One region of the Peribacillus sp. NJ4 genome, then DNA from elsewhere that is predicted to be linked to it. Evidence: riboswitches for the same ligand, from Rfam matches in the RefSeq annotation. Region 1 holds a riboswitch; each other region holds the start of a gene.
The links. A riboswitch is a leader RNA that binds a small molecule or an ion and turns the genes downstream of it on or off. The one in region 1 is predicted to bind lysine.
Positions count from the first base shown of each region.

Region 2: linked by a shared signal. The riboswitch ahead of QUF94_RS02525 (amino acid permease) and the one ahead of QUF94_RS08255 (aspartate kinase) in region 1 are both predicted to bind lysine.
Region 3: linked by a shared signal. The riboswitch ahead of dapA (4-hydroxy-tetrahydrodipicolinate synthase) and the one ahead of QUF94_RS08255 (aspartate kinase) in region 1 are both predicted to bind lysine.

Region 1 covers NZ_JAUCFQ010000001.1:1,641,442-1,652,574, reverse strand. Annotated here, with positions in the region: gene QUF94_RS08285 (helix-turn-helix domain-containing protein) at 33-257, opposite strand; gene QUF94_RS08280 (acyl-CoA thioesterase) at 381-845, opposite strand; gene sdhB (succinate dehydrogenase iron-sulfur subunit) at 1,152-1,925, opposite strand; gene sdhA (succinate dehydrogenase flavoprotein subunit) at 1,943-3,694, opposite strand; gene QUF94_RS08265 (succinate dehydrogenase cytochrome b558 subunit) at 3,765-4,373, opposite strand; gene QUF94_RS08260 (YslB family protein) at 4,758-5,231, shown strand; gene QUF94_RS08255 (aspartate kinase) at 5,293-6,525, opposite strand; lysine riboswitch at 6,615-6,791, opposite strand; gene uvrC (excinuclease ABC subunit UvrC) at 6,853-8,625, opposite strand; gene trxA (thioredoxin) at 8,728-9,069, opposite strand; gene QUF94_RS08240 (electron transfer flavoprotein subunit alpha/FixB family protein) at 9,254-10,231, opposite strand; gene QUF94_RS08235 (electron transfer flavoprotein subunit beta/FixA family protein) at 10,301-11,074, opposite strand.
Region 2 covers NZ_JAUCFQ010000001.1:519,054-530,186, reverse strand. Annotated here, with positions in the region: gene QUF94_RS02570 (hypothetical protein) at 1-64, shown strand, start outside; gene QUF94_RS02565 (spore coat protein) at 78-413, shown strand; gene QUF94_RS02560 (FtsW/RodA/SpoVE family cell cycle protein) at 495-1,667, opposite strand; gene QUF94_RS02555 (metal ABC transporter permease) at 1,815-2,696, opposite strand; gene QUF94_RS02550 (metal ABC transporter permease) at 2,693-3,616, opposite strand; gene QUF94_RS02545 (metal ABC transporter ATP-binding protein) at 3,627-4,382, opposite strand; gene QUF94_RS02540 (metal ABC transporter solute-binding protein, Zn/Mn family) at 4,395-5,318, opposite strand; gene QUF94_RS02535 (hypothetical protein) at 5,700-5,864, opposite strand; gene QUF94_RS02530 (LacI family DNA-binding transcriptional regulator) at 6,251-7,213, shown strand; lysine riboswitch at 7,459-7,643, shown strand; gene QUF94_RS02525 (amino acid permease) at 7,740-9,191, shown strand; gene QUF94_RS02520 (glycoside hydrolase family 13 protein) at 9,242-10,921, opposite strand; gene QUF94_RS02515 (Ger(x)C family spore germination protein) at 11,008-11,133, opposite strand, start outside.
Region 3 covers NZ_JAUCFQ010000002.1:108-11,240, reverse strand. Annotated here, with positions in the region: gene QUF94_RS25115 (tartrate dehydrogenase) at 1-454, opposite strand, end outside; gene QUF94_RS25110 (maleate cis-trans isomerase family protein) at 559-1,314, opposite strand; gene QUF94_RS25105 (hydroxymethylglutaryl-CoA lyase) at 1,350-2,243, opposite strand; gene QUF94_RS25100 (LeuD/DmdB family oxidoreductase small subunit) at 2,264-2,761, opposite strand; gene QUF94_RS25095 (3-isopropylmalate dehydratase large subunit) at 2,761-4,044, opposite strand; gene QUF94_RS25090 (CaiB/BaiF CoA transferase family protein) at 4,055-5,254, opposite strand; gene QUF94_RS25085 (GntR family transcriptional regulator) at 5,786-6,460, shown strand; lysine riboswitch at 6,845-7,023, shown strand; gene dapA (4-hydroxy-tetrahydrodipicolinate synthase) at 7,159-8,055, shown strand; gene QUF94_RS25075 (IDEAL domain-containing protein) at 8,742-8,882, opposite strand; gene QUF94_RS25070 (hypothetical protein) at 9,168-9,794, opposite strand; gene QUF94_RS25065 (hypothetical protein) at 9,778-10,266, opposite strand; partial or broken gene QUF94_RS25060 (JAB domain-containing protein) at 10,871-11,026, opposite strand.

The DNA.
Region 1 (11,133 bases):
TTTATAAGGCTTACGTATTAAATGTCAACACATTAAAGCTTAAGTTCTCCCATACGAAGGAGTTCTATGACTGCCTGCGAACGTCCTTTTACTCCAAGCTTCTGCATCGCATTCGAAATATGGTTTCGAACTGTTTTTTCGCTAATAAACAATTCACCTGCGATTTCTTTTGTTGTTTTGTCTTGTACTAGTAACTCAAATACTTCTTTTTCTCTTTTGGTGAGTAGTGGCTTATGAGTGAATTCGTTCTCCTTCAAGTAATGTTACCCTCCTTGCCTTCACCAGCATAAAACCCGGAGTGGGTGTCTATTTAGTCAAGATATAGTATGTCGGCCAGGGCAAGGGAGTGACTCTTTTACTTGTCTAAAATGAAAATATTTTCAGGAATGTTCGAGCTCTGTTTGCCACATCGATCGCTTCATCTCTTCCGTCCAAGGTATCGGCTTTCCGGTGGCTTTGGAAACTTGGACAATCGTTCCCCTACCCGTTAAACAAATTGAACCATCTTGTTTGGTTCCCATATAATGTATGTCTACTGAAGAGTTTCCGATATGGTCAGCTTTCACATGAATCGTCAATTGGTCATTGAAGAACACCTGCTTCAGGTAATCACACTGTAAATTGGCAACAACCGGCATCTCACTGCATTCAGCCGAGGTCCAGTCCTTCATGAACCCCATACTGTTGAAATACTCAATCCGAGCTTCCTCAAAATAAGTAAAAGGAATCGTGTTATTCAAGTGCCCAAACATATCAGTTTCTGAAAAACGGACCTTAATCTCATGTTTAAAAGAAAAATCATTGATCCACTCCGTTATATTATCGATATATGATATCCTGCCCATCTTGTGCACACCCTTTCTGAATTGAATGACTATTCACTCATTTTATAAGAAAACAACGATATTGAAAAGGATTTTCTATTGAAAGCAGGTTAATTTGCTTATTGCTCACTTTATTAATCAAATCCTTCAGCCTTTGCGTAAGGACGTTGGGTTACAACAAACTCATTTGCCCAAACCAATCACACTTCGATCCTGGTTTTTCAGGGTGCATGCAAATTTATCAACCTTTTAAGGATTTGCCATTCTCTACGAATGTAAAACAAAAAGAACCCATATCCTAAGATACGGGTTCTTTCATTTTCATTATTAAACTTCGTCGCTTCCGAAGAAGTTACGGAATTGTTGGATCGTAGTATCACGGTTCAATGCTGCAATCGAAGTTGTTAATGGAATGCCTTTAGGGCAAGACTGCACACAGTTTTGTGAGTTACCGCAGTTTGCAAGTCCTCCATCACCCATGATTGTATTTAAACGTTCAGCTTTGTTCATTGCACCCGTTGGATGTGCGTTGAATAAACGAACTTGTGATAATGGTTGTGGCCCCATGAAGTCTGAATTGCTGTTTACGTTCGGACATGCCTCCAAACAAACACCGCAAGTCATACATTTAGATAACTCGTAAGCCCATTGACGTTTCTTTTCTGGCATACGCGGTCCTGGTCCAAGATTGTACGTTCCATCGATTGGAATCCATGCTTTTACCTTTTTCAATGAGTCGAACATACGGCTGCGATCGACTTGTAGGTCACGAACGATAGGGAATGTACGCATTGGAGCTAGACGAACCGGTTGCTCCAATTGATCGATAAGAGCTGTACATGATTGTCTTGGTTTACCATTGATAACCATTGAACAAGCACCACAAACCTCTTCAAGACAGTTCATGTCCCAAGCGATTGCTGTAGTGTGCTTGCCTTGTACAGTTACCGGATTACGACGAATTTCCATTAGAGCGGAAATTACGTTCATATTCGGGCGATACGCTAATTCGAATTCCTCATCATAAGGAGCTGAATCCGGTGTATCTTGACGAGTGATTATAAAACGGACTGTTTTAGTCTCAGATTTAGTTTCAACCATTTTTTTGCTCCCCCTCTTTAGTGTTTCGTTGTGTAATCACGTTTACGCGGTGCGATCAGTGATACATCAATATCTTCATAATGGAATTCAGGTGCTTGATCCATGCCTTTGAATGTTGCCATAGTTGTTTTCATGAATTCCTCATCATTACGTTCTGGGAAATCAGGTTTGTAATGCGCTCCGCGGCTTTCGTCACGGTTTAACGCACCAATTGTGATTACACGAGCCAATTGCATCATATTTTGCAGCTGTCTAGTGAATGCAGCTCCTTGGTTACTCCATTTTGCCGTGTCATTGATGTTAATTTTCTTGTAACGTTCCATCAGTTCAAGAATCTTGTTATCCGTTTCTTTCAGCTTGTCATTGTAACGAACTACAGTAACATGCTGTGTCATCCACTCACCAAGTTCTTTGTGAAGAACGTACGCATTTTCGTTACCATCAAGGGACATGACTTCATTCCATTTTTCCTGTTCTTGTTTTTCGTACCCTTCAAACAACGAAGAAGAAATGGATTCTGAAGTTTTATCAAGACCTTCAATATATTTAACGGCATTCGGTCCAGCGACTGAACCACCATAGATTGCAGAAAGAAGTGAGTTCGCACCAAGACGGTTACCGCCATGTTGAGAGTAGTCACACTCACCAGCAGCGAATAAACCTTTGATGTTAGTCATTTGGTCATAATCCACCCAAAGTCCGCCCATGGAATAGTGAACGGCAGGGAAAATTTTCATTGGAACTTTACGTGGATCTTCACCCATGAATTTCTCGTAGATTTCAATGATTCCGCCAAGTTTTATATCAAGTAATTTAGGATCTTTATGTGATAGATCCAGGTAAACCATGTTTTCTCCATTAATGCCAAGCTTCATGTTCATGCATACGTCGAAGATTTCACGAGTCGCGATATCACGAGGTACTAGATTACCATAAGCAGGGTATTTTTCTTCAAGGAAATACCAAGGTTTTCCGTCTTTATATGTCCAGATACGTCCACCTTCACCACGAGCGGATTCACTCATTAGACGAAGTTTGTCATCTCCAGGGATTGCAGTCGGGTGAATTTGAATGAACTCACCATTTGCATAATTTACACCTTGTTGATAAACGATGGAAGCTGCTGAGCCTGTATTGATCATTGAGTTAGTTGATTTACCGAAAATGATTCCAGGGCCACCGCTCGCCATGATGACTGCGTCGCCAGGGAATGATTTGATTTCCATTGAAGTCAGGTTTTGAGCTACGATACCACGTGCTGTTTGTTCATCATCGATAACAGCTCCAAGGAATTCCCAGCCTTCATATTTCGTTACAAGGCCTTCAACTTCATAACGGCGAACCTGCTCGTCCAATGCGTAAAGTAATTGTTGACCAGTCGTTGCACCAGCAAATGCTGTACGGCTATGTTGAGTACCACCGAAACGACGGAAATCAAGAAGACCTTCCGGAGTACGGTTGAACATAACACCCATACGGTCAAACATATGGATGATAGATGGTGCTGCTTCGCACATCGCTTTAACCGGCGGTTGGTTAGCCAAGAAATCTCCGCCATAAACTGTATCGTCGAAGTGGATATATGGAGAATCCCCTTCACCTTTTGTATTTACTGCCCCATTGATTCCGCCTTGGGCACAAACTGAGTGAGAGCGTTTAACAGGCACTAAAGAAAATAAATCAACCTGTTGTCCCAGCTCTGCTGCTTTGATCGTAGCCATTAATCCAGCTAGACCTCCACCAACGATAACTATTTTACCTTTACCCAATTCTGTCACTCCCTTATTTCCATTAGCCAAGCTATGTTTTTCCTAATACTTATAAATGAACTCTATCTTCTTATACGAAAGCGAAAATTGCGCTAATTCCGATATAAGAAAGAAGAACGAAAACGATCAATGTAAAGTAAGTCATGATTTTTTGCGATTTAGGTGAAACTGTAAGACCCCAGCTCACTGCAAATGACCATAATCCATTAGCAAAGTGGAAAATTGCCGAGATAATACCAACAATATAGAACACAATCATAAATGGACTAGAGAAAATTTCAGCCATCATGTCAAAGTTAACTTCAGCACCCATAGCTGCTTGAATTCTAGTTGCCCATATATGCCAAACAAGGAAAATCAACGTTATGATTCCAGTTAGACGTTGCAGCATGAACATCCAGTTACGGAAGAAACTAAATCTGCCTAAATTGTTTTTTGCTGTAAAGGCAATATAAATTCCGTACACAGCATGGAAAATGAGCGGTAGATAGATGACGACCCATTCTACCAAAATCTTCACGGGCGTATACTCAATTAAATGAACTGCCCCATTAAAAGTCTCTTCTCCTTTTGTTGCCATAAAGTTTACCGATAAATGAAAAATTAGGAATAGACCAATTGGAATTACTCCTAGAAGTGAATGAAGCCTGCGATTCCCAAACTCACGATTTTTTGCCACTAAGTGCCCCCCCTTAATTTGTGAAAAATCATGCAAAGATAAACTGGTGGCTACCTTTTATCTCCGCGTGAAAATACAGTATAGAGTCAAAAAAACTCCTCTATACTTCCTTTACAATTATGTGACATGTCCATTTTACTCCTGACTTCTATGTGCGTCAAGAAAACGGATACAAGAAATCTCTTTTTCAGAATAGATTTTATTGGATCAAATTGGATATTTTTTGTTTGTCAAGATGATATTTTGAAGAAATTTCAAATTTAACTATTAATATCTCGGTATAATTTCTCATTTTTTTCCAATTGTTATTTAAATAAATAAAAAACAGTATAATTTGCAAAAGAAATACGTTTATAATAGATTTACAGAAAGAGGCGATAAACTATGAAAAAAAATATTGCTGCTGCGATAGAAGAAGAGATTCAAGCTGAAGAAATTCAAACTGAAGAATTCCAAGTTCCAGCTTTCGGATACGAATTAATCAGAGAAGTTCTATTGAACGATATTCTCGGAAAAGACTCTAATCAAATCCTCTATTGGGCAGGTAAACAATTAGCAAGAAAATTCCCATTGAATGGCGATCAGGAAGTGATTGAATTTTTCCAGAGCGCTGGATGGGGCAATCTGGAAATCATGAAGTATACGAAACACGAGATGGAATTATCCCTGACGGGTGAAATAATCAGCCGCCGCCTGGATTTACACCCTGATTGTCACTTCCAACTTGAAGCCGGTTTCCTTGCCGAGCAGTTTACACTGCAAAAAAAATTCCTCAGCGAATCAACGGAAGAAATCAAACGCCGCGCAAAAAAAGTGATATTCACCATCCAATGGGATCCCAGAGATCCAATCTATTAAGCCCTTAAAACAGACTTACCCTTTTTACCGGAAGTCTGTTTTTTTATTGGACTCCTTACACTCAAGCTAGCACATTTGCATGCTGCCCAAGTTTAAATGCTTCATGAAGAGATTCGACCGCCTTCACCATTTCCTTTTCATTGACGACAGTCGAGACTTTAATTTCCGATGTGCTGACCATTTTCACTTGAATGCCTGTATTGGCCATCACTTCAAACATCTCGGCAGCCACTCCTGGATTGGATACCATACCAGATCCGACGATGGACACTTTGGCCAACCCACCCTCCGTTTCGATTCGGTCGAATGCCAATCGTTCTTTATTGTTTTCCAGCACGATCAATGCCGCTTCCGTATCTTCACTTTTTGTGGAAAATGATAGATTGGTCGTATCCTCGGCAGTCATGCTTTGAATGATGATGTCCACATTAATCCGGTTTTTCGCAAGTGTCGTGAAAATTGTGGATAATGCACCAAGTGATTGGGGCAAACCATAAATTGTGACCCTAGTAATACTGTCTTCAAAAGCAATGCCCCGTACAATTAAGTTTTCTTCCATAGTTGCTTCCTCCTCTATGATCGTTCCTGATTCTCTCTCCATGCTCGAACGGACTTCAAGCGGGATTTGATAATTCTTTGCATATTCGACAGCCCTTGGATGTAGGACGCCCGCCCCCAGGTTTGCTAGTTCCAGCATCTCATCGTAAGAAATGGATTGAAGTTTTCGCGCACCTTTTATGTAGCGTGGATCCGTAGTGAAAACACCCGTTACATCCGTATAAATATCGCATCTATCCGCATTCAGCGCTGCAGCGATGGCAACCGCCGTCGTATCGGAACCACCCCGCCCTAAGGTAGTGATTTCCCCATTTGCATCGCTCCCCTGGAAACCGGCTACGACCACAATTTTCTTTTCCTGGAGCTGGGCTTGAATCCTTGTAGCATCGATGTTTAAAATCCTGGCATTCCCATGAACGGATTCCGTTTGCATACCTGCCTGCCAGCCTGTGTACGAAATGGCTTCATGTCCTTTTTCAATCAATGCCATCGTTAACAGGGATATCGTGATCTGTTCCCCCGTCGTCAATAGCATATCCATTTCCCTCTTGCTCGGGGTTCCGGAAATATCTTGGGCCATGGAAACCAATTGATCTGTGGTTTTCCCCATAGCTGAAACAACGACTACCACACCATTTCCATTCTCCACTTCCTCGATTACCCGATTGGCAACATTTTTGATTTTTTCTACGCTTCCGACAGATGTTCCGCCGAATTTTTGAACGATTAATGCCATCCTAATGCACCCTCTCTACCTTTTTAGGCAATAAAAAAAGCAATGAGAAATATCTCATTGCTGTGATCACATATCTAATACTGTAAACACAGTGAGATAGCTCTCCAGGGTATTAACCCTGACAATCCGCCATTTATTAAATGTCAGACCAGAAAAACAAGGTATGAGTCTTGTCTTCCTTCGGCGTCATCCCCTTTCAAAACCTTTCATGGAAGCTCATACTTCTCCAGGTTTTTACTCTTGAATTCCGCACCTCTATCAGCACTTTTAAGTTGTCTAGTTAAAAATTCTTTTTAATCATAGCATAGGGAATAGTCGGTAGCAAGATTATTCTTGTAATTTTCTTACGATTCCCTCGGCTACCCCTTTTGGCATGCCCGCTTCCATAATTTCCTCGGCCGTTGCCTCTTTGATTTTCTTCAATGACCCAAAATGCCTTAACAATTGCTTCCTTCGCTTTTCCCCAACACCTGGAATATCATCTAGCTGGGAGTGAACCGCATTTTTCCCGCGTAGCTGCCGATGAAACGTAATCGCGAACCTATGCACCTCATCCTGAATTCTTTGCAATAAGTAAAATTCCTGGCTACGTGAATCAAGTGGTACGAGTTCAAGCGGATTTCCAATCATCAACTGCGAGGTCCTATGCTTTTCATCCTTTATGAGACCTGATAGTGGAATATCAAGGCCCAATTCATTCTCCAATATATCCCGAACGGCTTCCACATGGCCCTTTCCACCATCGATGATGATTAAGTCCGGAAGTGGCAGCCCTTCTTTCAATACTCGTGAATACCTTCTTCTGACCACTTCACGCATCGATTCATAATCATCAGGTCCCTGGACCGTCTTGATCTTATATTTACGGTACTCCCTTTTTTCCGGTTTCCCATCAATGAACACGACTAAAGCGGAAACAGGGTCACTTCCCTGAATATTGGAGTTATCGAAAGCTTCAATTCGGTGCGGGGTGTAGATGCCTAATTGGTTCCCGAGGTTTTCCACCGCATTGATGGTTCTTTCTTCATCCCGTTCAATCAAGGAGAATTTTTCCTGAAGGGCGATGGAGGCATTTTTATTCGCTAATTTAAGCATGTCTTTTTTCGATCCCCGTTTCGGGTGAATCGTTTTGACACCAAGGAGCCCCTCGGCCATTTCGGCATCCACTGACTCAGGCAGCAAGATTTCCTTTGGTTTAAAGTGGTTGGTAATCTCGTAAAACTGACCGAGGAATGTAAGTAATTCCTGTTCCGGTTCATCATAGACAGGAAAAAGTGAAACATCTCTTTCTATCAATTTACCCTGTCGGACAAAAAATACCTGAACGCACATCCAGCCTTTATCATAGGCAAACCCAAATACATCCCTGTCGATGAAATCAGTCGTCATCATTTTCTGCTTCTCCATCGTAATATCGATGTGGGCAATTTTGTCACGGAACTCCTTGGCCCTCTCGAAATCGAGATTTTCCGATGCCTCCAGCATTTTTTCAGTCAGTTCTTTTTTTATCTCAGTATGTCCACCGTTCAAGAAGCGGTTGATATCATCCACCATTTTCTTATATTCCTGTTCCTCAACATCATAAACACATGGGGCCAGGCACTGGCCAAGGTGATAATAAAGACAAACGCGATCAGGTAAGGTATTGCATTTTCTAAGAGGATAGATGCGGTCGAGCAATTTTTTCGTTTCGTTAGCTGCAAAAGCATTTGGATATGGTCCGAAGTATTTCCCTTTATCTTTTTTTACTTTTCGCGTAATGATTAGACGTGGATGACGTTCCGCCGTCAGCTTGATGAAAGGGTACGTCTTATCATCCTTAAGCATGACATTATATTTTGGATCATGTTTTTTGATTAAGTTCAGCTCTAAAATAAGGGCCTCGATATTGGAAGAGGTGACGATGTATTCAAAATCCTCTATCTCATTCACAAGCCGAAATGTTTTTCCATCATGAGAACCCGTGAAATAAGAACGGACACGATTTTTCAACACTTTCGCTTTGCCTACATATATGATCGTTCCCTGACGATCTTTCATTAAATAACAACCAGGTTGATCGGGAAGAAGGGCAAGTTTATTCTTTATTTGTTGGTTCATGCATTCAGCCTCCTGTTCTCCCATTTTACAATTATTATATATCAAGATAGCGAAAAAAGCTTCAAGTCCGCAGACTTGAAGCTTTTTTTAGCTAACTTACTATTACGCGTGTTTTGCAATAAGTTCAGCAAGTGCTTCTTTAGGTTGGAAACCAACAACTTTATCCACCACTTCACCGTCTTTAAGAACGATTAATGTCGGGATGCTCATCACACCGAATTTCCCAGCTGTTTCTTGGTTTTCATCTACATCCACTTTTACGATTTTCGCTGTATCGCCAATTTCAGTATCAAGCTCTTGAAGAACAGGAGCGATCATTTTACAAGGTCCGCACCATGGTGCCCAAAAATCTACAAGGACTACACCTTCGCTAGTATCTGTTGTGAAAGTTCGGTCAGTTGCATTTACAATAGCCATATATATTTCCTCCTCAAAATTACTCAAATAACTAAAGACAGTATACCATTATTGCTAGAAACGATGCTAATATTTTGCTTCAGTGGTAGGATGTCCAAAAAAAGAGTAAATATGCAGGCTCAAACCTTGCCTAAAAGCCAAAAAAAATGAAGGGGCAAGACATGTATCGGCTTATGCCAAATGTCTTGCCCCTCATCAGAATTTATTTCTTTTAAGCGTTAACTTTTAGTTTTTTGAATTCTTCCGTAAGTAATGGAACGACTTCGAAAAGATCTCCGACAATTCCATAATCAGCTATATTGAATATGTTAGCTTCAGGGTCTTTGTTGATGGCAACGATAACCTTGGAGTTGGACATCCCCGCTAAATGCTGTATCGCTCCAGAAATACCGCAGGCGATATAAAGGTCTGGTGTAACGACTTTACCCGTTTGCCCGATTTGCAAAGAGTAATCGCAATAGTCCGCATCACATGCACCGCGGGAAGCACCTACCGCTCCGCCCAGTACTTGTGCCAGTTCCTTCAATGGTTCAAAACCATCTTCACTTTTCACGCCACGGCCACCTGCGATGATTACTTTTGCTTCTGAAAGGTCGACCCCTTCACTAGCTTTTCTAACAACATCTTTGATGATTGTGCGTAAATCCTTAATATCCACACTTAATGCAGAAACATCACCAGAGCGGGACTCATCTTTCGCTAACGGTTCAATATTGTTCGGACGGATTGTCGCGAATATCACGCCATCTGTAACAATTTTCTTTTCAAATGCTTTACCAGAATATATCGGGCGGGTGAAAACGATATTTCCGCCTTCTTCTTCAATGGATGTAACGTCGGAAATCAATCCTGATTCAAGCTTTCCAGCCAATTTAGGTGCAAGGTCTTTTCCCAGAGCCGTATGTCCAAAGAAAATCCCTTCTGGCTTTTCCTGCTCGATGACGGCAAGCAAGCCTTGCGCATAACCATCTGAAGTATATTGTTTCAATAGATCATTTTCGACTGCAACAACCCGGTCTGCACCATACTGGATCAATTCATTTCCGAAATTTTGAACACTGTCACCAACTAAAACACCTACGATTTCCCCGCCATCTGCAGCAAGTTTAGCCGCACCGATAGCTTCAAATGATACATTTCTTAGTGAACCGTCGCGAACTTCGCCCAATACAAGAAACTTTCTAGCCATTTATAAAAACCTCCTGTGCTCTATTTTATCTATTTGTCGTGTGTTGTTGTTTTAAAAGTACCGTTTCGATTAAATCACTTTTGCTTCGCTGCGTAATAATTGAACAAGTTCGCTGACTTGGGCACCGATTTCGCCGTTCAATACTTTTCCAGCTTCTTTTTTCGCAGGAAGGTAGATTTCAATCGTTTTTGTTTTTGCTTCAACATCTTCCTCTTCCAAATCCAGGTCATCCAATTCCAATTCTTCAAGCGGTTTTTTCTTCGCTTTCATGATTCCCGGCAAAGAAGGATAACGTGGCTCATTTAACCCTTGTTGAGCTGTCACTAACAATGGAAGAGATGCTTCGATCGTTTCAGAGTCCCCTTCGACATCCCGGATAACGCTTACATTTCCATTTGCAATGTCCAGTTTAGTAATGGTTGTAATATAAGGAATTTCTAAAATCTCGGCAACTCGTGGACCCACTTGACCAGAACCGCCATCGATTGCAACGTTCCCTGCAATGATTAGATCGGCATTTTTACCTTTTAAGTATTCGCCTATAATTTTGGCAGTCGTGAATTGATCGCCATTTTCTATGTCGTCCTCAATATTTATCAATACGGCTTTGTCAGCCCCCATTGCAAGCGCTGTGCGTAATTGCTTTTCAGCCTCTTCGGTTCCGACAGAAATAACCGTTACTTCGCCGCCTTGTGCATCTCGCACCTGGATTGCTTCTTCAACAGCATATTCATCGTATGGATTAATGATGAATTCTGCTCCATCCTCATTAATTTTCCCGTTGGATAGTGTAATTTTTTCTTCTGTATCAAATGTTCTTTTCAGCAGTACATAAATGTTCACGATAATACCTCCCGAATGATTTGAGTTTTGAAGATTATGAATTTTATTGATATATATTA
Region 2 (11,133 bases), 1.1 Mb from region 1:
TTACGATACCATTTTGAAACATTTGAACCCGAACCAAATTCAGGGTCAACAACAATACCAGTAAAGGAGGGTTCTTGATGCCCAATGAAAACAAAGTCCAAAATCCAGAATCTCCTGTAGCAAAGACACCGCAAATGAATGACAGGGATTTTATAAATGATATGCTTACAACTGAAAAGTACTTTTGTAACTCCTTTTCCGTTGCCTTGCATGAAATGAGTAACCAAGCATTATTCCAAGACATTTTCTCCGTATCAAAAGAAAATCAGGAGATGCAGCGTGAGCTCTATAACCTTATGTTCGAAAAAGGCTGGTATAGTTTAGAAAAGGCGCAAGCTACCAGCTTAGGCCAATCGTACCAACAATTTTCCGGATATAAAAATCAATTTCCTTCTGGATCGAACATTCAATAAGTAAACATTCAGGGGGCAGATTCTGCTCCTTTTGTTTTTTTGCAACAAATAAAGCCGGCCCATGGTGGGCCGGCTTTCCATTTAGATATCCGTTGAAAACATATACTTCTTATAGTGATACCGAATGCTGAATATTAAGCCCATGGCCATCATGTTCCCCATTAGCGAGCTTCCTCCATAACTGACAAATGGAAGCGGAATCCCCGTAATCGGTAAAAGGCCTACAGTCATGCCGATATTCTGAAAAACATGAAACGTCAACATGCTTATAACGCCGACACAGATATATGTATAGAAGTTATTTTTCGTGTCCATTCCCGTTTTTGTAATATGGTAAATCAATAGGAAAAACAAGGAAATAATGATGCTAGATCCGATGAAGCCGAATTCTTCACCGATGATACTGAAGATGAAATCCGAATGACTCTCAGGCAAATACACTTCCCTCGAACCGATTCCCTTGCCTGTGGTCTGGCCGGAGCCGATAGCCAGTAATGATTTGGTTAAGTGATATCCTTCGGAGCTGGCATAATTATATGGATCCAGCCAAGAATAGATACGGCCGAATTGATAAGATTTTACCCCTAAGTATTTTTCCAGGATTTCCGGCTTCCAAAGGACGAAGTATAGGACCGCTGAAGCGACGACAATTCCTCCCGAAACGATTGGCAGCAGGATCTTCCATGATACCCCTGATATGAAAATCATTCCGAGCATGATTGACATGATGACAAGCGAGGTACCCAAATCCGGCTGTTGCATGATTAACAATAAGGGGGCACCAGTCACAAGACCGATTTTAATAAGTAGCCACATATCCGATTGAATTGTTTTCAGCGTGTTTTTGAGATGATGGTTTGAGATGACATTCGCTAAAGCCAGGATCAGGAAAACCTTCATGAATTCCGATGGCTGAATCGAACCGATTCCCGGAATGATGAACCAACTTTTCGCACCATTCCGGACAGGAACGATGGTATCTGGCATAATGATCAGCAAAAAAAGCAAAAACAATCCGAAGCCATAGGCATACCAAGAGATTTTTTTCAGCTGATCCGAATCCAGGGTGATGAACCCTAATACGATTCCAATTCCCACTATATACCAAAAAATTTGTTTAATTAAGAAGTTTTCAGCGTACTGTCCAGTCGTTTGGGCACTATAGATTGCTAAGCAACTTCCAACGCATAATAACAGCAATATTGTGACCAAAGAAAAATCTATTCGTGATGAAAATTTATTTTGTTCTTCCATACTTAACTCTCCCTTAAAAAGGCTCCTGCTATACATCTATAAATACACTTATTCATTATACTTTAAACAAATAAAATCACAACTATATAGAAGAATAGTTTACAGGCTTCACGGAGTTATTTCCATGAAGCCTGTAGGCAGGGGGAGTTATGCATGTGATTCCTTTGATTTTCTCCGTTTCAGCAATCTGCTGACCAATCCATGGCTTGGGGAAAAGAGAAAGGCCAATCCGAATAATATGGCGGCCGATCCCACCATGCAACCGGATATCGAAGCATCCATAATGGTAGCTGAATAATAACCGATGATGGAACTTAGCACCCCGACCCCGATACTGACCAATATCATGCGGCTTAAACGGTCTGACAGCAGATAAGCCGTTGCCGCAGGTATGATGAGCATTCCAACTACTAAAATGGAACCTACACTATCAAAAGAAGCTACAGTTGTCATTGAAATGAGGCTCATCAATAAGTAATGAAAGAACAGTACAGGAATTCCCATTGCAGCCGCAAGTGATGGATCAAAGGATACGAGTTTAAACTGTTTGAAGAAAAGGAAAATCAGGATGAGGTTCAGGATGAAGCAACCGCCGACGATCCAAACAGCTTTTGGTCCAGCCTCGATTCCCGCGATGGTCATCGTGTTCCAGGGAGTATAGGCTATTTCGCCATAAAGGACATGTTCCAGGTCAAAATCTATTTGTTGCGTATACAAGCTCACGAGTACGATCCCCATTGCAAAAAGGGAAGTGAATACAATCCCGATCGCTGCGTCAGATTGAACGCCCGACGATTGGAACAGCTGGATTAAAAATACTGTTAGTAAACCTAGAGCAGCTGCCCCGATCAGCATTGGAACCGAGTCACGAGTCCCGGTTATTAAAAATGCCAATACGATTCCCGGCAAAACGGAATGACTGATGGCATCCCCTATCAACGTCATTTTCCTGACTATCAAAAAGCATCCTAATACACTGCAAGAACTCGCCACCAATGCTCCGACTAAAATAATCCAAAAATCATTCATGATGAGTGTCTCCTTTTCCTTCTATCCTGTTCGAGAGAATATTTCCTTTTTGTCGATACCCTTCTCCATACAGATGAAAGCACTCCGCGTTTAGGTGCAAAAAGCATGGAAAAGAAAAACCATACCGTCGCGGATAAGACAATTAAAGGTCCTGTTGGCAAATCATTCACTGAGGTACTGATCAACGTTCCAGACACACCGCTCAACATTCCGAATACACCGGACAGGATGACCATGATATGCAGCCGCTCCGTCCAATACCTCGCAGAAACGGCTGGCGTGATTAGTAAAGATGCCATCAATACGACGCCTACAGCCTGGATACCGATCACTACAGCTGCCACGATCAGCATCATGATGAAATAATCCAGAAAAACAACCGGCAATCCCATCCCCTTGGCAAACCCAGGGTCAAAGGATAGTAATTTGAATTCTTTAAAAAACACGGTACAAGTGAAAATGAGTATAAAGGAAACCGTCATCATCATATATACATCGGACATGACCATTGAAGCCGTCTGCCCGAATAAAAAGGTATCTAATCCACTCTGGTTTCCATACTCGCTCTGCTGAATCTGTGTAAGCATGACAATTCCGAAGCCAAAGAAGGAAGATAAGACGATTCCCAAGGCCGCATCCTGCTTGATCTTACTGTATCGCGTTAGCACACTGATTAAGAAAACAGCCACTAAGCCAGACAGGGCAGCTCCTATAAGAAAATAGGAAGTGGATTTCACTCCAGTTAAAATAAAGGCGACACAGATACCTGGTAACGCTGCATGTGCGAGTGTGTCGCCAAGCAAAGACTGCTTTCTGAGGTAGGCAAAACTGCCGATGACCCCACTGCTTAATCCAAGGAACATCGTGCCCAGCAAAATCCACCTTGTATTTGGATCAGTAATAATATCCAGTATATTCATCGTGTACACCTCATTTTAATAACAGGCCGGACCTTGTGTCTGATAGTATCGCTAGGCGGCCTCCATATGTTGCCTGTAAGTATTCGGGAATGAAAACTTCTTCTGTCGGACCTATTTTCATCACCTTTTTATTCAATAACATCGTCCAGTCGAAATATTCCTTCACGGTGGAAAGATCATGGTGCACAACCAGAACGGTTTTGCCTTTTTCCTTCAATTCCATCAGCAATTGTATGATTGCTTTCTCTGTTGCGGCATCCACCCCTACGAACGGTTCATCCATAAAATAAATATCCGCTTCCTGTGCCAATGCACGGGCCAGGAATATCCTTTGCTGCTGCCCGCCTGATAGCTGGCTGATTTGGCGGTTAGCGTATTCAGCCATCCCCACCTTATCAAGGCACTCCATCCCCTTCTGCTTTTCGGCCTTCCCTGGTCGCTTCAGCCATCCGAGATGACCATACCTGCCCATCATCACGACATCGAGTGCGTTGGTCGGAAAATCCCAATCCACTGACTCCCGCTGCGGTACATAGCCGATACTCTTCCTCATCGATTTATAAGTAGATCCCTTTATTGTGATTTCCCCCGATATTTTTGGAATCAATTCGAGTATTCCCTTTATCAAGGTGGATTTCCCTGCTCCATTGGGGCCAATGATACCAATTAAATTCCCTTCAGGCACCTCAAATGAGACATCTTCAACAACCGGTTTCTTATGATAAGCAATCGTTAAATTCTCGACCTTTAAAGCTGATTGATACATTTTTTCTCCCCCTTATTTCAAAGCACGGACGATGGTGTCGGTATTATGACGGACCATTCCGATATACGTTCCTTCTTCCGTCCCTCTTTCACCCATTGCATCCGAGAATAATTCACCGCCAATTTCCACTTTGTGGCCCTGCTTCTCGGCACCTTGAATCACAGCCTCGATAGCCTTCCTTGGCACGCTAGACTCAATGAAAATCGCTTTTATTTTGTTCTCTACAAGATAATTCCGCATATCGGTCACATCTTTTGATCCATATTCCGATAATGTATTGATCCCTTGAAGCCCTCTTACGTCCAGACCATATGACTGGCCGAAGTATCCAAAAGCATCATGTGCTGTAACGAGCACCCGTTGATCTTCTGGTATTTCATTTATTTCATCTTGAACATATTTATCAAGTTCCTCCAACTGCAGTACGTACTCTTCATAATTTTTACGATAACTTGATTCATGGTCCGGATCGGTGGCAATCAACTCTTTCTTAACTGCTTCCGCCGCTACTATCCAAAGCTTTACATCAAACCATACGTGGGGATCATGTTCCGTCGCACTAACTTTTCGAAGTTGGTCCTCCTTGAAATCCTCCGTTACGGCAATCGTCGGTTTATCCTTGCTCATCATTTCAAATATATCCGTCATTTTCCCCTCAAGATGCACACCGTTATAAAAAATCATATCAGCCGAATCCAGTGTCTTCACATCACCCTGTGTTGCTTTATATAGATGGGGGTCGACTCCCGGTCCCATTAAACTTGTGACCTCTACATGTTTACCGCCGATATTCTCAACCAAGTCCCCAATCATTCCCGTTGTTGCAACGACATTCAACTTGCTATTACCTTTATCACTTTCGGCCGCGTCATTGCCGCACCCCGTTAAAATCAGCAATGCAGCAAGCACGCCCCCAATAGATTTTAGAAAACCCATCCATATTCCCTCCCTTTTTCATCTTTCTAAAAATGTTTGCCATGTGCAAAATTAAGCATAAATTTTTTTACATTGTCGCAAATGCTAAAAAGTTTCCTCTACACAACTTATTTTATACTATACACAAGTATACGGAAAAAGTGCAACTATTTTTCATAAAGCAGATAAATCATTTTATTATAAATACCCAAAAATAACTTCGGGATCTGAGTTCAGCGAATGACTTTACAAACAGCAAAAAACTGTCCGGAATATCACGTGGACCTTCCGGACAGTCAGTCATTTATATGAAGAAAAGTTCTTCCTTCCGTAACATGAAACGTAAACGATGAAGTTATATTTATATTGTGGAGTTTTAATGGTGAAAATAAACTAGAGGGTCTATTTCGATTGTTTATGGCGGGAAAACGTGAAATTCACGAGTAAATGCATGGATTTCACGAGTAAAGTGTCAAAATTCACGAGTAAATGCATGGATTTCACGAGTAAAGTGTCAAAATTCACGAGTAAATGCGCGTATTTCACGAGTAAAGTGTCAAAATTCACGAGTAAATGCAGTATTCACGAGTAATTCCTTATTATTCACTAGGAAAATGGCGAATTTCACGCCTAATGCCGTGGAATTCAGAGTAAATCGCGTAATTCCCGACTGGCATCCGGCATTCCATGTGCGCTGCCACTCATTTTTCCGACTTCAATGAAATTGCCAGGTACGCCAATCCCAATTCGATTCCGCAAAGTATAAACAGGGTAATTAAAGTTTGGACCATCATGATCTCCTCCTCCTCTAAGACTTAAACCAATCTTAAAGGATGAAACCCATACCAGAACAAGACCTTATTTGAAGAAATCTTCAGCAGCCCCACTGTGTTCTCTTGCTATGAAATGGGTTTCATACTGTACAATATAAAAAAAGAAAATACGGTGATTCCATGACAAATATTAAAGAAATTGCTCAAAGTGCTGGTGTATCTGTCTCAACAGTGTCCCGTGTATTGAATGATCATCCTTATGTAAGCCCTGAAAAAAGAGCGAGCGTTTTACAAGCCATTGACCGTTTGAATTATTCGAGAAACATCAACGCCATCCATCTTTCTAAAGGCAAAACAAATCTTATCGGCATCATCATCCCCTTCACCAATCACCCATATTACGGGGCAATCGTTAACGGAATTTCTAAACAGGCGAATGCAATCGGCTGTCATCTAGTCATCTTTCAGACCCATTACGAAAGAGAGAAAGAAATCCAGGCTTTGAATATGCTGCAAATGAAGCAACTCGATGGCATTATCGTTTGTTCAAGAATTTCGGAAATGAAAATCCTCTTGGAGTATCAAAAATATGGACCGATTATCTTATGTGAAGATACAGCCCAGGCTGAATTTTCATCCATCAGCGTTGATCATTATGCAGCTTTCTCTTGTGCGCTTGAATACGTGATTGCTAAAGGTTATCAGAAAATTGGATACAGTCTTGGCCGTAAAAAGAGCAGAAACAGTTCTCTCCGTACAAAGGCTTTTAACGATATCATGAGTAATCATCAACTTATAAACAATAAAGATTGGCTGTTTGAAGGCAGTTATCACATCAAAGACGGTGAACAATTGTTTCAGGATTGGAATTCGATGGTGAATAAACCTGAGGCCATCATCATCACTAATGATGACACGGCGGCAGGCTTCATTCTAACAGCTAAGAAATCTGGCTTGAGGGTACCTGAAGATGTGGCCATTATCGGCTTCAATAATGATAGCCTGAGTGAAATGCTCGAAATCACGACCATTTCCTTACCGCTGGAATGGATTGGGAAAATGGCAGTTGATCTATTCGAGAATCCCGAAGTGGTCAAACATGTAAAACTGGAATACGCCCTTATAAAAAGAAGGAGCGTTTAATAACGCTAAGAATAGCTTTACTTTTGTATCATCAAATCTTCCAGACTTTCTTGAACTAGGAAAAAATAACCACATAAAATAATCATTGCGATATCCATGAGATTATTTTATAATTTTGATATAGTAAAGTTTACTCAATTACTAGCAATCTATTAGCTATTGCATGAATTTCATGAGTATAATCGTCCGTCGTCAATTACAAGATGGCGCAACGATTTAAGAAAATTGAATACTTCCTCATTTACCGATGAGTTAGAGGCTGCAGCTTATAAAAGTAAAACGGACGAGATTCTGGAAAATTAAAGACTCCGTTTGAAAGGATAAGTTGCCGAAGTTTGGGTATATTCCATGTATACCTTGGCTGGCGGTGTTTTCGAACAGGAACATCACTGTCACGTTTTTTCTAAAAGCGTGGGGAGCTATCTTCGGAAGGATAAACGGGTTTATTATAAACAGCCGTCGATCTTTTTCGACTGCTGTTTTTTTATTTTTCGTTCCCTTCCAATAAAAAGGAGTGTAACATCAATTGGCAAATTCACAACAAGCATCAAGCCCTACTGAATTGAAAAGGAGCCTGAAAGCGCGGCACTTGATGATGATTTCATTAGGTGGAACGATTGGAACAGGTTTATTTTTAGCAAGTGGCGGTGCCATTCATTCAGCCGGACCCGGCGGTGCCTTGGTGGCATACGCGATCATCGGCATCATGGTTTATTACTTAATGACAAGTCTTGCAGAAATGGCAGCGTTCATGCCAGTGGCCGGTTCGTTCCGTGTCTATGCATCCAAATTCGTCGATCCGTCTTTCGGTTTTGCGATTGGATGGAACTACTGGTATAACTGGGCAATCACCATTGCCGCTGAATTAGCAGCCGTTGTCTTAATTATGAAGTTCTGGTTCCCGGATAGTCCTTCCTTTATCTGGAGTGCCATTGCGTTAATCACAATGTTTCTTATCAATTACATGTCCGTTAAAGGTTTTGGGGAAACGGAATTCTGGTTTGCCATGATCAAAGTCGTGACGGTCGTCATATTCTTGATCACTGGTGTTTTGATCATCCTCGGAATCATGGGTGGGAAAGACCCAATTGGTTTTTCCAATTTCACAATGGGCGAAGGTCCCTTTAACGGGGGGTTCTTCACGATTCTAGGCGTATTCATGGCAGCTGGCTTTTCTTTCCAAGGAACGGAATTGCTTGGAGTGACGGCTGGTGAAAGTGAGGATCCGGAAAAAAATATCCCTAAAGCGATCAGATCCGTTTTCTGGCGCATCATCTTATTCTATATCCTTGCAATTTTTGTAATTGGAATGATCATACCGTTTACGGATTCACGTTTATTGAGTGAAGATGTTGCCGTAAGTCCATTCACGCTTGTATTTGAACGTGCGGGCCTTGCATTTGCCGCATCCATCATGAACGCGATCATTTTATCATCCGTACTCTCTGCCGGTAACTCTGGCATGTACGCTTCAACCCGTATGCTATGGGACTTGGCACGTGATGGGAAAGCACCGAAATTCCTTGGCAAGTTAGATAAAAGAGGAGTACCAGTGAATGCACTTATCGTGACTTCCTTAGTTGGCTGCGTTGCATTCTTAGCTTCATTTTTCGGAGATGGTGTTGTTTATATCTGGTTATTGAATGCTTCAGGCATGGCCGGATTCGTCACCTGGGTCGGGATTGCGATTGCCCATTATCGGTTCCGCAAAGCCTACGTAGCTCAAGGCCTTGATATGAATGCTTTACCATACCGGGCCAAAGGCTTCCCATTCGGACCTATATTCGCACTTGTCCTTTGTATCATCATTATCATTGGACAAGGCTATCAAGCCTTCAGCAGCAATGGGATCGATTGGAATTCAATGTTCGTTTCCTACATTGGCTTGATTCTATTTTTCGTCCTATGGTTCAGCTATAAAATTAAGCATAAAACGAAAATCATTCCCCTTGAGGAATGTGACCTTAAATCCAAATAATACGTAAAAGGACCTGCTCTTCTCTAAACGGGGAAGAACAGGTCCTTTTTTCATTTCAAATGATAAACACGACATTCATATGGACGCAGAGGTTTGGTGGAGATTCCTTCTTCTTCCTGATCATAATTACCGATCAGCCTTGTAGCAGAATATGCATGCAGCTCTTCAGGCAAAGAATAGGAGGCCGGCTCCTCTTTAAAGTTGCATAGCACTAGCAGCTTTTCTTCTTCCAACGTTCTCGTATAGGCAAATATTCGTTCATCATCTGGACAGAGCAGTTCAAAACGGCCATAAACGACGATTTCATGATCCTTGCGTATTTGGATAAGCCTTTTATAAAAATGAAAAATGGAATTCGGATCATTGTAGGCTTTTTCCGCATTGATCTCGGGAAAATTGGGATTAACCTTAATCCAAGGACTCCCATTTGTGAATCCTGCGTTCCGGGAGTCATTCCACTGAATCGGTGTCCTCGCATTATCCCTGCTGCGGGCGTGAACGGCTGACATCATCCGCTCTTTTGACCAGCCACGCGAATTGACGAGTTCGTCATATGAATTCAACGTTTCAATATCCCGGTATTCATCGATGCTTTCAAATGCAACATTGGTCATGCCCAACTCTTCCCCTTGATATATATAAGGAGTCCCCTGAAGCATATGAAGACAAGCGGCAAGCATCTTTGCGCTTTCAATACGATACTTTCCATCATTTCCAAACCTTGAGACAACCCGGGGCTGATCATGATTGTTCCAGTATAAACTGTTCCAGCCATCCCCCTCCAAACCAGTCTGCCACTTGGAAAGAATTCGCTTTAAATCGCTTAGCTTCCACTTATCGTTACTCCATTTCCCTTCTGGTCCGCACCCCAAATCCATATGTTCGAATTGAAAGACCATATGTAGCTCACCACGATCTTTACCTGTGAACAATTGTGCTTCCTCCGGTGTGACGCCTGGCATCTCCCCAACGGTAATCACGTCATATCGAGAAAGTGCCCGTTGATTGATTTCCTGTAAAAAATCATGTATGCGCGGTCCATTCAGGAAAAAGGGGCTTCCATCACCATACTGCTTCTCATGATGAACGGATCCATCTGAATAGCTCTGATCTTTTGAAAGGAAGTTGATGACATCCATCCGAAATCCATCGACACCCTTATCCAGCCACCAAGTCATCATGCTGTAGATTTCTTCACGGAGCTTAGGGTTCTCCCAGTTTAAATCAGGTTGTTTCTTGCTGAATAAATGTAAATAATATTCATCCGTTCCTTCATCATATTCCCATGCCGAACCTTTAAAAATGGACTCCCAATTATTTGGCTCTTTCCCATTCCTTCCATGTTTCCAAATATAATAATCACGCTTTGGATTATCTTTTGAGGATCGGGATTCCTTGAACCACGTATGTTCATCTGAAGAATGGTTGACCACCAGATCCATCATGATCTTCATCCCACGTTCATGCACCGCCTTCAGCAACCTATCAAAATCAGCCATTGTCCCGAATTCAGTCATGATTGATCGATAATCACTGATATCGTACCCATTGTCATCATTGGGAGATTGATAAATGGGGGATAGCCATATCACGTTCACACCCAGCTCTTGTAAATAATCGAGTTTCATCAAGATCCCGTTTAAATCCCCTATCCCATCTCCATCACTATCCATAAAACTCCTTGGATACACTTGGTATACAACTGCCTCTTTCCACCATGCTTTGTCCATGCCTTTCCTCCCCTCTTTAAACGCATTGACATAATCATTACACCAATACCCTATTATAAAGGGAGAAACTTCAGAATATTCTTATTTTATTCCGCAATTCCGGTTTGAATCATTTCAATGTCCAAATCCACCTCGATGGGAATATGGGGATATGCCTCCTCCCAATGTTTTTGATCGAAATTTCTTGTTTTACTTTTAGCGTGATTACCGAG
Region 3 (11,133 bases), on a different contig from region 1:
TTGGTTGCCCTTTAAATAACCAATCACCGGCCCCTGCATATTCGCCTTCACTATTTTCACGGATGACCAACATATCAATTTTTTCACGACTTACATCCTTTAAGGGACAGGGCGCTCCTTCTAGAAGTATAATCGGGCGGATATTTACATACTGATTAAAGCCTTTGCGAATTTTTAGTAATAGGTCCCATAAGGAAATATGATCAGGAACACCTGGATACCCGACTGCTCCTAAATAAATGGCATCATAAGCCTTTAGCTGTTCTAATCCACCTTCCTCCATCATTTTTCCATGCTCAAGGTAATATTCACAGCCCCACGGAAAATAGGTGAATTGAAATTCAAACGATCCGTCCAGTTCTGCTGTTTTGTTTAATACCTTGATTCCTTCGGTCAATACTTCCGGCCCGATTCCATCACCGGCAATAACGGCGATTTTATATGGTCTTTTCATCGTTTTTCCCCTATCTAATTCGATTACTGGAGCCGCCATTTAAGAAAATGGCGGCCAGTTCTACGGGATTCTTACTTTTCTAACGGTTGATTAGTTCTTAATTATTAATACTTCCCTGATAACAAGGCTCCAGCATTCGGAACTTCCGTATTAAGACCTAATTGCTTAAGTATCTTATAAACCGTAGCAACTCCAGCAGATAGAACCGGTACCCCTAAACGATCCTGCACCTCTTGAATGGCTGGAAGAGAAGGCATCTGAACGCATGCCGATAATACCACAGCATCTGCACCTTCAATATTCAAATGATCTGCATGCTCAATCAGGTTCATGGGATTTAAACGGCCAACTTCGAGGTTGTCTGCCACTTCTAAACTTATAGAATCGATGACCTCAATACCAGCCGCATTCAAATATTCAATAACGGTTTTCGTAAGGGGCTTCATATACGGTGTAATGATAGAAACCCTTTTTGCACCTATAGTGTTTAAACCTTCAATTAATGCACCCGCACTGCTGACGATTGGAGCTGCCCCACCATTTTCCTCGGTCGTCTTCCCTAGGCGTTCTTCAGAGATCTCGTGGTATCCAGGACCTTGACACATGATGGCAACCAAACAAGCATATGCCAAAACATCACATCGAGCGTCAGAAAGTTCAACCGCACAACGATCGCTATCCACGTCCATTTTTTTCAACTCTTCTGGATTAACATGCATCATGCGCATACGTGATGAATGGAATGTGAATGTTTCTTCCGGTTCTACCTGCATCCTAGAATGAAGCATGGCTGGAATTTCTGTTTCCATTGTGGTATTTGAACTTGGTACGATAAGACCTACTCGATAATTTTTGCTCATGTTTGTTCCTCCTAAAAAATTTTATATTTGTTGGATCATGCTTTTACTTTGTGGTAATGACCTTTTAATTCACGAGTGGTCAAAGGCTCCACTAATTCTACACAATTAAGGAGGGAAGGAAGATCGATTCCTGTATCAATCCCCATTTCATGTAGCATGCATACTACATCTTCCGTAGCAACATTACCTGCCGCTCCTGGGGCAAAAGGGCATCCACCAAGTCCACCGATGGAAGTGTCAAAACGTGTGACCCCTACTTGAAGAGCCGCTATAATATTCGCCTGGGCAAAGCCATATGTATCATGGAAATGGGCGGTGATCATCGCTTTCGGTTGCCCCTGTGAGATCTGATTGAATAAATCATGAACTTGTGCTGGATTTGCACGGCCGATTGTATCACAAACCACAATTTCATCCACGCCTAAACTGTCAAATTGGCGAATGATTTCCAATACTACATCTGGATGTACCTTTCCTTCAAAAGGGCACCAGAACGAAGTTGCGATATTAAATCGGATAAACATGCCATATGCTTTTGCCTTCTCAATGACACTACTAAATTTAGTGATAGACTCTTCTCTGGTCATTTTGACATTTTTCAAATTAAAGCTGTCACTTGCACCCACTACAATCGAAAGGGCATTTACCCCATTCTCAACCGCCCGGTCATAGCCTTTTTCATTCGGAATCAGGGCCATGTACTGCACATGACTTTCACGTTCCATTCCTCGGAGCACTTCTTTAGCGTCCTTCATTTGGGGCACATACTCCGGATGTACAAAAGATGTCGCTTCCATTCTTTTAATGCCGGTCTTGTTTAACTCATTAATCAGATTAATCTTTTTTTCTGTCGGGATAAAATTCTCCTCATTTTGAAGACCGTCCCTTGGTCCAACTTCGATTATCTCTACGTTCTTAGGTAAATACATGGTTAAATCTCCTTTCTGACTTACGAGATACCTAGTTTATTAGCTAGATAGGGCTCTAAACCGCCAGCCGTCACCATTTCTATTAAATGTTCAGGGAGTTTTGTCCCTTTGTATTCTGCCCCTTGCGTGTGGTTAATGATTTTACCAGCCAATAGATCCACCTCAATCTCATCCCCTTCTTGAATGACAGAGGTGTCCATCATTTCCACGACCGGAAGACCAACATTGATTGAATTGCGATAAAAAATACGTGCGAAGGATTCTGCAATAATTGCTCCGATTTGGAGATGCTTCAAAACCATTTGTGCCGTTTCCCGACTTGAGCCTGAACCGAAATTATTACCTGCTACCAGTATGTCACCAGGCTGAACTTTCTTAGCAAAACCAGGATCAATCGCTTCCATGGCATGTACGGCCTGTTTTTCTACAGGCAAACTCATGTATTGCCCCGGTGAAATGATGTCAGTATTAATGTTGTCCCCATATTTCCATACACGACCTCGAATGATGACTGACATTACGCTCTAACCTCCTTTGGTAAGTATTTACGCGGATCAGCGATTTTCCCCTCGATTGCAGTGGCAGCGACCGTTGCAGGTGACCCTAGGTACACTTCCCCTTTTGGAGAACCCATTCTTCCTCTAAAGTTCCGGTTCGACGATGACATGACCACCTCGCCTGCCCCGATGACTCCGCTGGTGAATCCTCCACAAGCGCCGCAAGAAGGCATGTTTACAAAGCAGCCCGCTTCCGTCAGAATATCGAGAATTCCTTCTTTATTCGCCTGCATCCAAATGTGCTGTGAGGCTGGTACCACGAGGCAGCGGATATTTTTAGAGATCTTTTTCCCCTTCAGGATTTGGGCAGCAATCCGCAAATCCTCTAATCGACCATTCGTACAGGAACCTAAATATACCTGATCCACTGCTTTTCCTTCTACTGCACTGACAGGGTGAACATTATCGACTTCATGCGGACAGGCTACCTGAGGTTCTAATTCAGAAGCGTTAAAATGTAAGGTTTTGATAAACGATGCATCATCATCACTCTTTATCATATCTAAGTCTTCGAGAACAGCTTTGGAGCGTAAAAAATCAGTAACTGTTTCGTCTGGTTGTATCAGTCCTGTTTTTGCACCTGCTTCAACTACCATATTAGATAAAACCAAGCGTTCATCCATGGACAAGCCTCTAATGGCACTACCTGAAAATTCAATAGTTTGATACGTTGCTCCTGCATGTCCAATCTCTTTGATAGTTTTAAGTACCAGATCTTTGGAGTACACCCCCTGAGGCAAGATTCCATCCCAAACAACTTTGATTGTTTCCGGAACCTTTAACCAGGTTTCGCCCGTCAATAAGACCCCAATCATTTCGGTGGAACCAATACCGGTTGCGAACGCTCCCAGTCCACCCGCCATACATGTATGGGAATCTGTTCCAAGGATCAATCTTCCCGGACGGACATGCCCGTGTTCTACGATCACCTGATGGCAAGGACCTTCATATTCGTAATAATATGGAAGTTCCTGTTGTCGAGCCCAATCCCGAGTGAACTTCAGAATATCTGCTTGCTGAACGGTCGCTGGAGGGGTACAGTGATCAGAAACAACAACAACCTTATCTTTATCAAATAATTTCCCTCCTAGACGACGGAAACCACCGTCTACCAGCCAGGGTCCGAGCAAATCATGCATCATCGCGATATCTACCTTGACCCAAACAATCTCGCCTGCTTTCACGTCAGGCTGTCCAGAGGCTCTTGCCAAGATTTTTTCCGACATAGTCATTCCCAATATCATCCAACCCCCTTTAGATAATTCCTCTTTCCTTCAGGCTTCTGATTTGTTCTTCCGATATACCGATTTTCTCCGATAACACTTCATTCGTGTGCTGACCTAATTTCGGGCCTGCCCATTCGATATTACCAGGAGTTTCACTCATTTTAGGCACGATTCCGGGCATTTTTAATGTCCCTATTTCATCTACATTAACTTCTTGAATCATTTGACGAGCTTGGTAATGCGGATCGTTCACAATGTCCTCAATGGAATAAATCGCACCGGCTGGAACCTTTGCGTCATCTAAATGATTCATGACTTTATCGAAAGGCATACTCCTGGTCCATTCTTCAATTAATGCATCTAAGAAATCCGCATGTTCAGAGCGTTTCGAGTTGTTTTCAAAACGAGTATCCTCCGCTATATCACTGCGCTTCATTGCAAGCATAAGGCGTTTGAATATAGCATCACCGTTAGCTCCAATAACCACATATTTTCCATCACTACATAAATACGTGTTGGATGGAGTAATTCCCGGAAGCGTACTTCCCGTTCTTTCACGAATGACTCCGGCACGGTCAAATTCTGGAAGGGTACTTTCCATCATGCTAAATACAGATTCATACAAGGCAACATCGATCACTTGTCCTTCTCCACTTCCGTTCACATCTCGGTGATGGATGGCCATCAATGCTCCAATGACCGAGTATAGTGCAGATAATGAATCACCAATGCTTATCCCTACACGTGTAGGGGGACGATCAGGATAACCAGTTATGTAACGTAGCCCACCTAGTGCTTCACCGATTGAACCAAATCCAGGCTTATCACGATATGGTCCATCCTGTCCATAGCCTGATACCCGAATCATAATTAGACGCGGATTGATTGCCTTTAACTCTTCATAACCCAACCCCCACTTTTCCATAGTTCCAGGTCGGAAATTTTCTATTAAAATATCAACTTCTTTTACAAGTAAACGAATCAATTGCTGGCCTTCAGGATCACGCAGGTTAATCGTGATTGATTTTTTATTTCGGGATTGAATATACCACCAAAGGCTGGTTCCATTCTCGACTACTCTCCATGTTCGGATCGGGTCGCCTGTCTCAGGAGTTTCGACCTTAATTACCTCTGCTCCAAATTCCCCTAATAGTCTAGATGCGGAAGGCCCAGCTATCAATTGTCCCATTTCTAGAACTCTTAATCCCTCAAGTGCTTTCTTTGCCATATCAAACATCCCCTGAATTAAATATTTTTATTTATGTAAATCTATATTTCTTGTGAATTTCGATACATACGTTCTTATGATTAAATCTTTCATTAAGTAAGCGATTTCATTTCTAAATTCTAACCTCATTATTGTAGACTGTCAACGGTTAACATTAAATTTTCTGACTTTTTATTTTTTTATTTTTTTATTTTTTTATTTTTTTATTTACTTTATTATTAATTCATCTTATTTAATTCCTTCACCTTAGATATTGACATGGTGTGAATGTGTATATCATAGTTATACTGTTCTAGCTTTTGATTTACACATGAAGTATAGTAAACTAATTGTAAGCAAATATTTATGCGAATCGTTAATGCAAAAGCCTTTTACCGTGAAGCATTCAATTAAGAAGTTTACAAGTAGACAAGGGAAAATTCGGGAGCCCTCTAAAATACATAAAAACTTTATCCAGTAAATTTTTCAAATACATTAATTAATGAATCAAAGTATAAGTTAAAGTTATTTTCATATCCTAGGGGGATTGTTGTGAGGGAAATTAAGAAAACTGAACCGCTTCATAGCCAGGTTTATACTATTGTTAAAGAAATGATTTTGGAGGGAAAATACCAGCCCGGTGAACGACTAGTCGAAACCAAGGTGGCAGAATTCATTGGGGTAAGTAGGGGGACAGTTCGCGAAGCGTTTCGAATGCTTACAAAAGATGATATGCTGGTCCAAGATGGTAATGTCTTATTGGTTTATAACCCTACTACTCAAGATATTTTAGATATCTATGAATGCCGGAAAAGTCTTGAATCACTATCAGCAAAGCTAGCGGCAACTAATATCACAGAGGAACAATTAAACGAATTAGAACATATTATTCATGAATCCAAGGAAGCCCTGAATAAAAATGACAAGAAAAAGCTCACACTCTTAAATCAACAATTTCATGATATCATTGCATGTGCATCTCTTAATAAGCAGCTTATTAAATTATTTGAAGTAATTAAAACAAAAGTACTCTATATTCGGAACTGTATCCTTAAGGAACATACCGATAGCTTTCCTGATCTGGTCGACGATCACATCCAAATTTATTTCGCTCTTAAAAATCGAAATCCTTTAAAAACCGAAGAAAAAATGGGTGAGCATATCCAAAGAAGCTTAAAGGTTGCCCATTCAGCATTAAATGAGCAAATGGATTTAAAAAACAAGTAAACTATATTACCTTGGGATCCCATGCTAAATGAAAAGTTATTTCAATGGGAGCAATAATACAAACGAACTCTATTTAAAACTTCGGTCAGTTTTACTCTAATGTAAAGCTGCCTTTTTTGTATGTTTTTATGTTCCACATATTAACTATAAATTAGAATTAACACCCTGCCCTAAAAGGGTGAAACTTTTCATACAATTTGTTTTATAAAACTATTATATTGAGTCTACATAATAACTAAAAAAGATGAATCCACCCCAATACTGTAGCCTTTTCCATCGTTATCCATGTATTCTTAAAAAAAACTTCAAAATTGACCTTGCAATAGAAAGGATTACTTGTTATATTACAGTCAATTAAATATTTTCTTACTTCATACTTTTTGAAGTGAGGATAGAGGAGCAAAGACCATTAGTACACATTTTGAGGAGAATGAGATCCTATGACTATTGTGGAAAGGGGAATTTGCCGAAGCGGAAAGAATCTCATGTTCTTGAAGCTGGTTCTGCTATTGAATAAATACAGGACTGTCATATAGGAAACTATATGGAGGGCTATCTTACGCGCGGAAACATTTTTTTGATAAATATTGTTTCTACTGCAGCAGCGAATCCTCGTTGTTGCTTTTTTGCGTTTATTCCTGAATGGCCCTAACCACCTCTGAATTTTTTTAAAAAATTATACAAAAGGGTGTGAAGTTATGAATTTTGGCCAAGTTTTAACCGCAATGGTTACCCCGTTTGATCATAATAATGAGGTTGATTTTAATGCTACGAGAACTTTAGTAAATTATTTAATTGCTAATGGTTCTGATGGATTAGTTATAGCTGGTACAACTGGAGAGTCTCCTACATTAACTGCAGAGGAGAAAGTAGATTTATTCAAAATTGTTGTAGAAGTTGTTAATGGAAGAGTTCCAGTCATAGCTGGAACTGGCTCAAATAACACGAAAGCTTCTATCAGCTTAACACGGCAAGCAGAGGCAGCAGGCGTTGACGGAATAATGCTCGTTACCCCCTACTATAACAAGCCGTCTCAAGAAGGATTATTTCAACACTTTAATGCTATTGCCCAATCAACATCATTACCGGTAATGCTTTATAATATCCCAGGACGGAGTGTTGTAAACATGTCAGTAGAGACGATTGTTAGTCTCTCAAAAATTAACAATATTGTGGCAGTAAAAGAAGCAAGTGGTGACTTAGATGCCATGGCACAAATCATAAGCAAAACAACTAGTGATTTTACATTGTACAGCGGCGACGATGGGTTAACATTACCGGTTTTAGCCATCGGTGGAACAGGCATTGTTTCGGTTTCTTCACACATAATTGGTAATGAAATGCAAGAAATGATCAATAGCTTTAAAAATGGTGATGTCCATGGTGCCGCTACTACACATCGTAACCTTCTTCCAATTATGAAAGCATTATTTGCTGCACCAAGCCCAGCACCGGTAAAATCAGCATTAAATATGCGGGGTTTAAATGTGGGAGGTGTCCGCTTACCATTGGTCCCTTTAAACTATGAAGAAAAAAGAGCACTACAAATAGCTCTACACCCTAGTAACGTAGAAGCAATTTTGTTAAATAAATAAATAAATGATTCATATAGCGAGTCTTTAATACAGATTTTCTAATTAATAATCATATAAACTGGAGAAATTTTAAAAAGCAGTGCAACTCCGAAAGAAGTGCACTGCTCTGCTTTCTAATCGATGCACGACTCAGGGTTAAAAGCTAGTAGAAATAGTTAGAGATAGCTAGAGATAATAAAGTTAAAGATATTATTACGTCAACTGAACCAACATTAATTATATAGCCTGACCTTTAATTCACCAGGTTTTCCAACAATTTGTACAACGGATAGAGCATCCCGACGCTAGCCCAGTAGGTCCCAAAAATCCCCCGGAAGTTTCAGCAATAGGACACCCAAAAAAAATCTTCCTTAAGTTATAAATAATTCAAAGCACTGTAGGCAAATTAAAATATAGGCGTATATTCTAACGAGGTTTATGGTACATTACAAAAATAGATTTCTTCTTTTGATAGCTTTTTTAAGCTATTCATAAAAAAGAACCCTGAATTTGACTTTTCTTATTTATTCTTATAGATGGAAGCATTTAATCTACTTGAAGGAGACTCTTTTATGTCTATAGAGTGGTATTTATTAAGGTCCCCGTAGCATATCTAAGACCACTTAAATAAAAAAATGAATCAGAAAGAAATTAAGCAGCATTACCTGATCCATTATTCTACTTTTATTTCCTTTATTGAATTCCTTTTATCTTGTTAAATAAAGAATTAAGTTAGGAGTTATATTTTTTATTAAGTTCTGTTTGTTTGCATTTAATGTTGTACGTTTTAATTCATTTGTTAATCGGAAAAACTCTACCTTATTTCGGTTTTTCAATGAGTCATCGATTTGTTTTTCAATTTGGACTTTCCTGTAATCGGCAAGGGCTTTTTTAAGTACATTTCAGCGATCACTTCAGGTTCCAGTAGCGTTTCAGGCAATTGCTTCTCCATAAGAAACCAACTCCTTTACCTTTTTTCTATTATACTGAGTACCTTGAGGATTATTATTATTTTGTAAAGTGCTTGTCTGGCTCCTTTTTCTATTTTCCATCGGAATTATCACACCGGGCAAAAGATCCTTAAAAGGCTAGTTTCACAACTATCCTTTTAAGGACCTTTTTTTGACCGCTTATTAAAAATAATCCTCAAAGTTCAATAAAATGGCCTTCATGGCTTGGCTTGAGTTTCCCTTTTCTTTAATCCTTTTCAGAAAGTCCATGAACAAAATCACCAGTAAATCCTCGACCTTCAACTCTTCATCCATCAAGTATGGGGAAATGTCATGCAGGAATACCTCACCCCGGTAAATCTCCGACTCCTTTATTCGAAGGGTGATCTCTGCTCGTTTTTCTTCTGAGGTCACCTCGATTTCCTCTTCCCTTTGCTCGAAAGAGAAAAGGTTGGTCGTCACCTGCTTCAATACCCTTTTTTCAATCATCGGCCGTTCCAGGAATTTTTTCTTGGAAGAAATCAAAAAGGGACAGATCTGTTCATATTTGGCCCCTTTTTTCACTTGTTCCAAAAAATCAAAGTATAAGAGGGCGATAAGGTGATACAAACTTAGGTTTTGCGGAGCCTCTTCAAACAAATCCTTCATGTCCTCGACGAATACCTCCCCCCTTAAAAATTCATAATAGGGTACCTCGATTTGCAGATATCGATATTTTGGTAAGAAGTAATCAAAAAAACTCTTTTTTTCCTTTGTCCCATAAACCAGCTTGTTCGATAAAAGGTTGAATTGACTATAGGATTTCTTCAATGGAACCCCCTCTTTCTAACCAGGCAACCGTATGATGGATCATGCAAAAGGCAACCCTCCGATCGGAAAGGTCCTTTAAGATGGCGACTTCATGCAATCCTCCCCTTTCGCCGTATTCCGTTTCCAGCAAGTAGGTATGCATATATTCCTTCGTGTCCGCATAGTCCATTGCATAATTCACATCCTTCCATCTAGTCAAACCGAACCTTAGCAATAAGGTATTGCAGGCCGTTTGCGTCAAGGATTTTCCCGTTTTTTGCTTATATATCGGATTTAACGTTTTGCAAAGGGTCCGGAGCTTGACCTTCATGACATAATCGACAGGGAACTTAATGTCATGCTGCTTGTCCTTCCTGACTTTCCTAACCGACGTTATTTGGTACGAAGAACCTTCGGAAGATGTTTTTTGAATAGCTTTTGGTTTTGGATCCTTTTTCTTCATTTCCTCGAAAAAAGGGTTCAATGATGTCATCCCTTCCCTCCTCTCCCCTCTCATTCTGTAAAAATGGGAACATACCTTAGGGTCACTTTGCCAGTTTTCCACTTTACTAACAATATAGTGGGGAAGAGGTCACTTTAGAACCGGGGAATGTATGAGCTTCCTTTACCATGGCGATACTATTTAGCAAGAATATTAAATTGCGAGGGATATATATGATGAAAAAGAACAAAAAGGATACGGAGATAAAGAAGCAGTTTGCGAAATTAATGGAACAGGCGGGTAAAAAGGCCGGAGGAAAAATTGTAAAGGTAAAGATAAAGTAAGAAGAAAGAGAAGGAATAACATTCTGACTTTTATTACAAGCGTAGAATATTTACTCAGCAAATTGTTCCTTCTACCCGAAGGCGCTACTGTAAGTTTTTGAGGTTGCATCAAGCAACCGTCAAGCAGGCTCGATGCCTGCTCTAAATCGAGAAAAAACGGATGTTTTATCTCCATGCGTGAACGCACCAGCTGACGATCCAGCCGGTGTGCCTCCTTTTATTGGTTATTTCCTTCAGTGCTTTTCCAAAGGTACCCAGTCCCTATAAAACAAAAGGGAGAACCATCCCCCTCTTGCTCGTCTTTCTTCTTATTAAAAATACCCCTTTTCTTTTAAGCTAACATACTTACCCGTATGGGAAACAATCAAATGGTCTAAAACTTCAATCCCTATAATTTTCCCTGCTTCCGCCAATCGCTTTGTGACTTCAATGTCTTCCATACTCGGGGTTGGGTCACCCGATGGGTGGAAAAGGACATGTTTCTCCTTGGTAAGTTCGGTTATACCTAACTTATCCATTTTTTGATTGTATTTAAAATAAGTTTGATCAAATTGATATTTAAAAATCTTGGTAA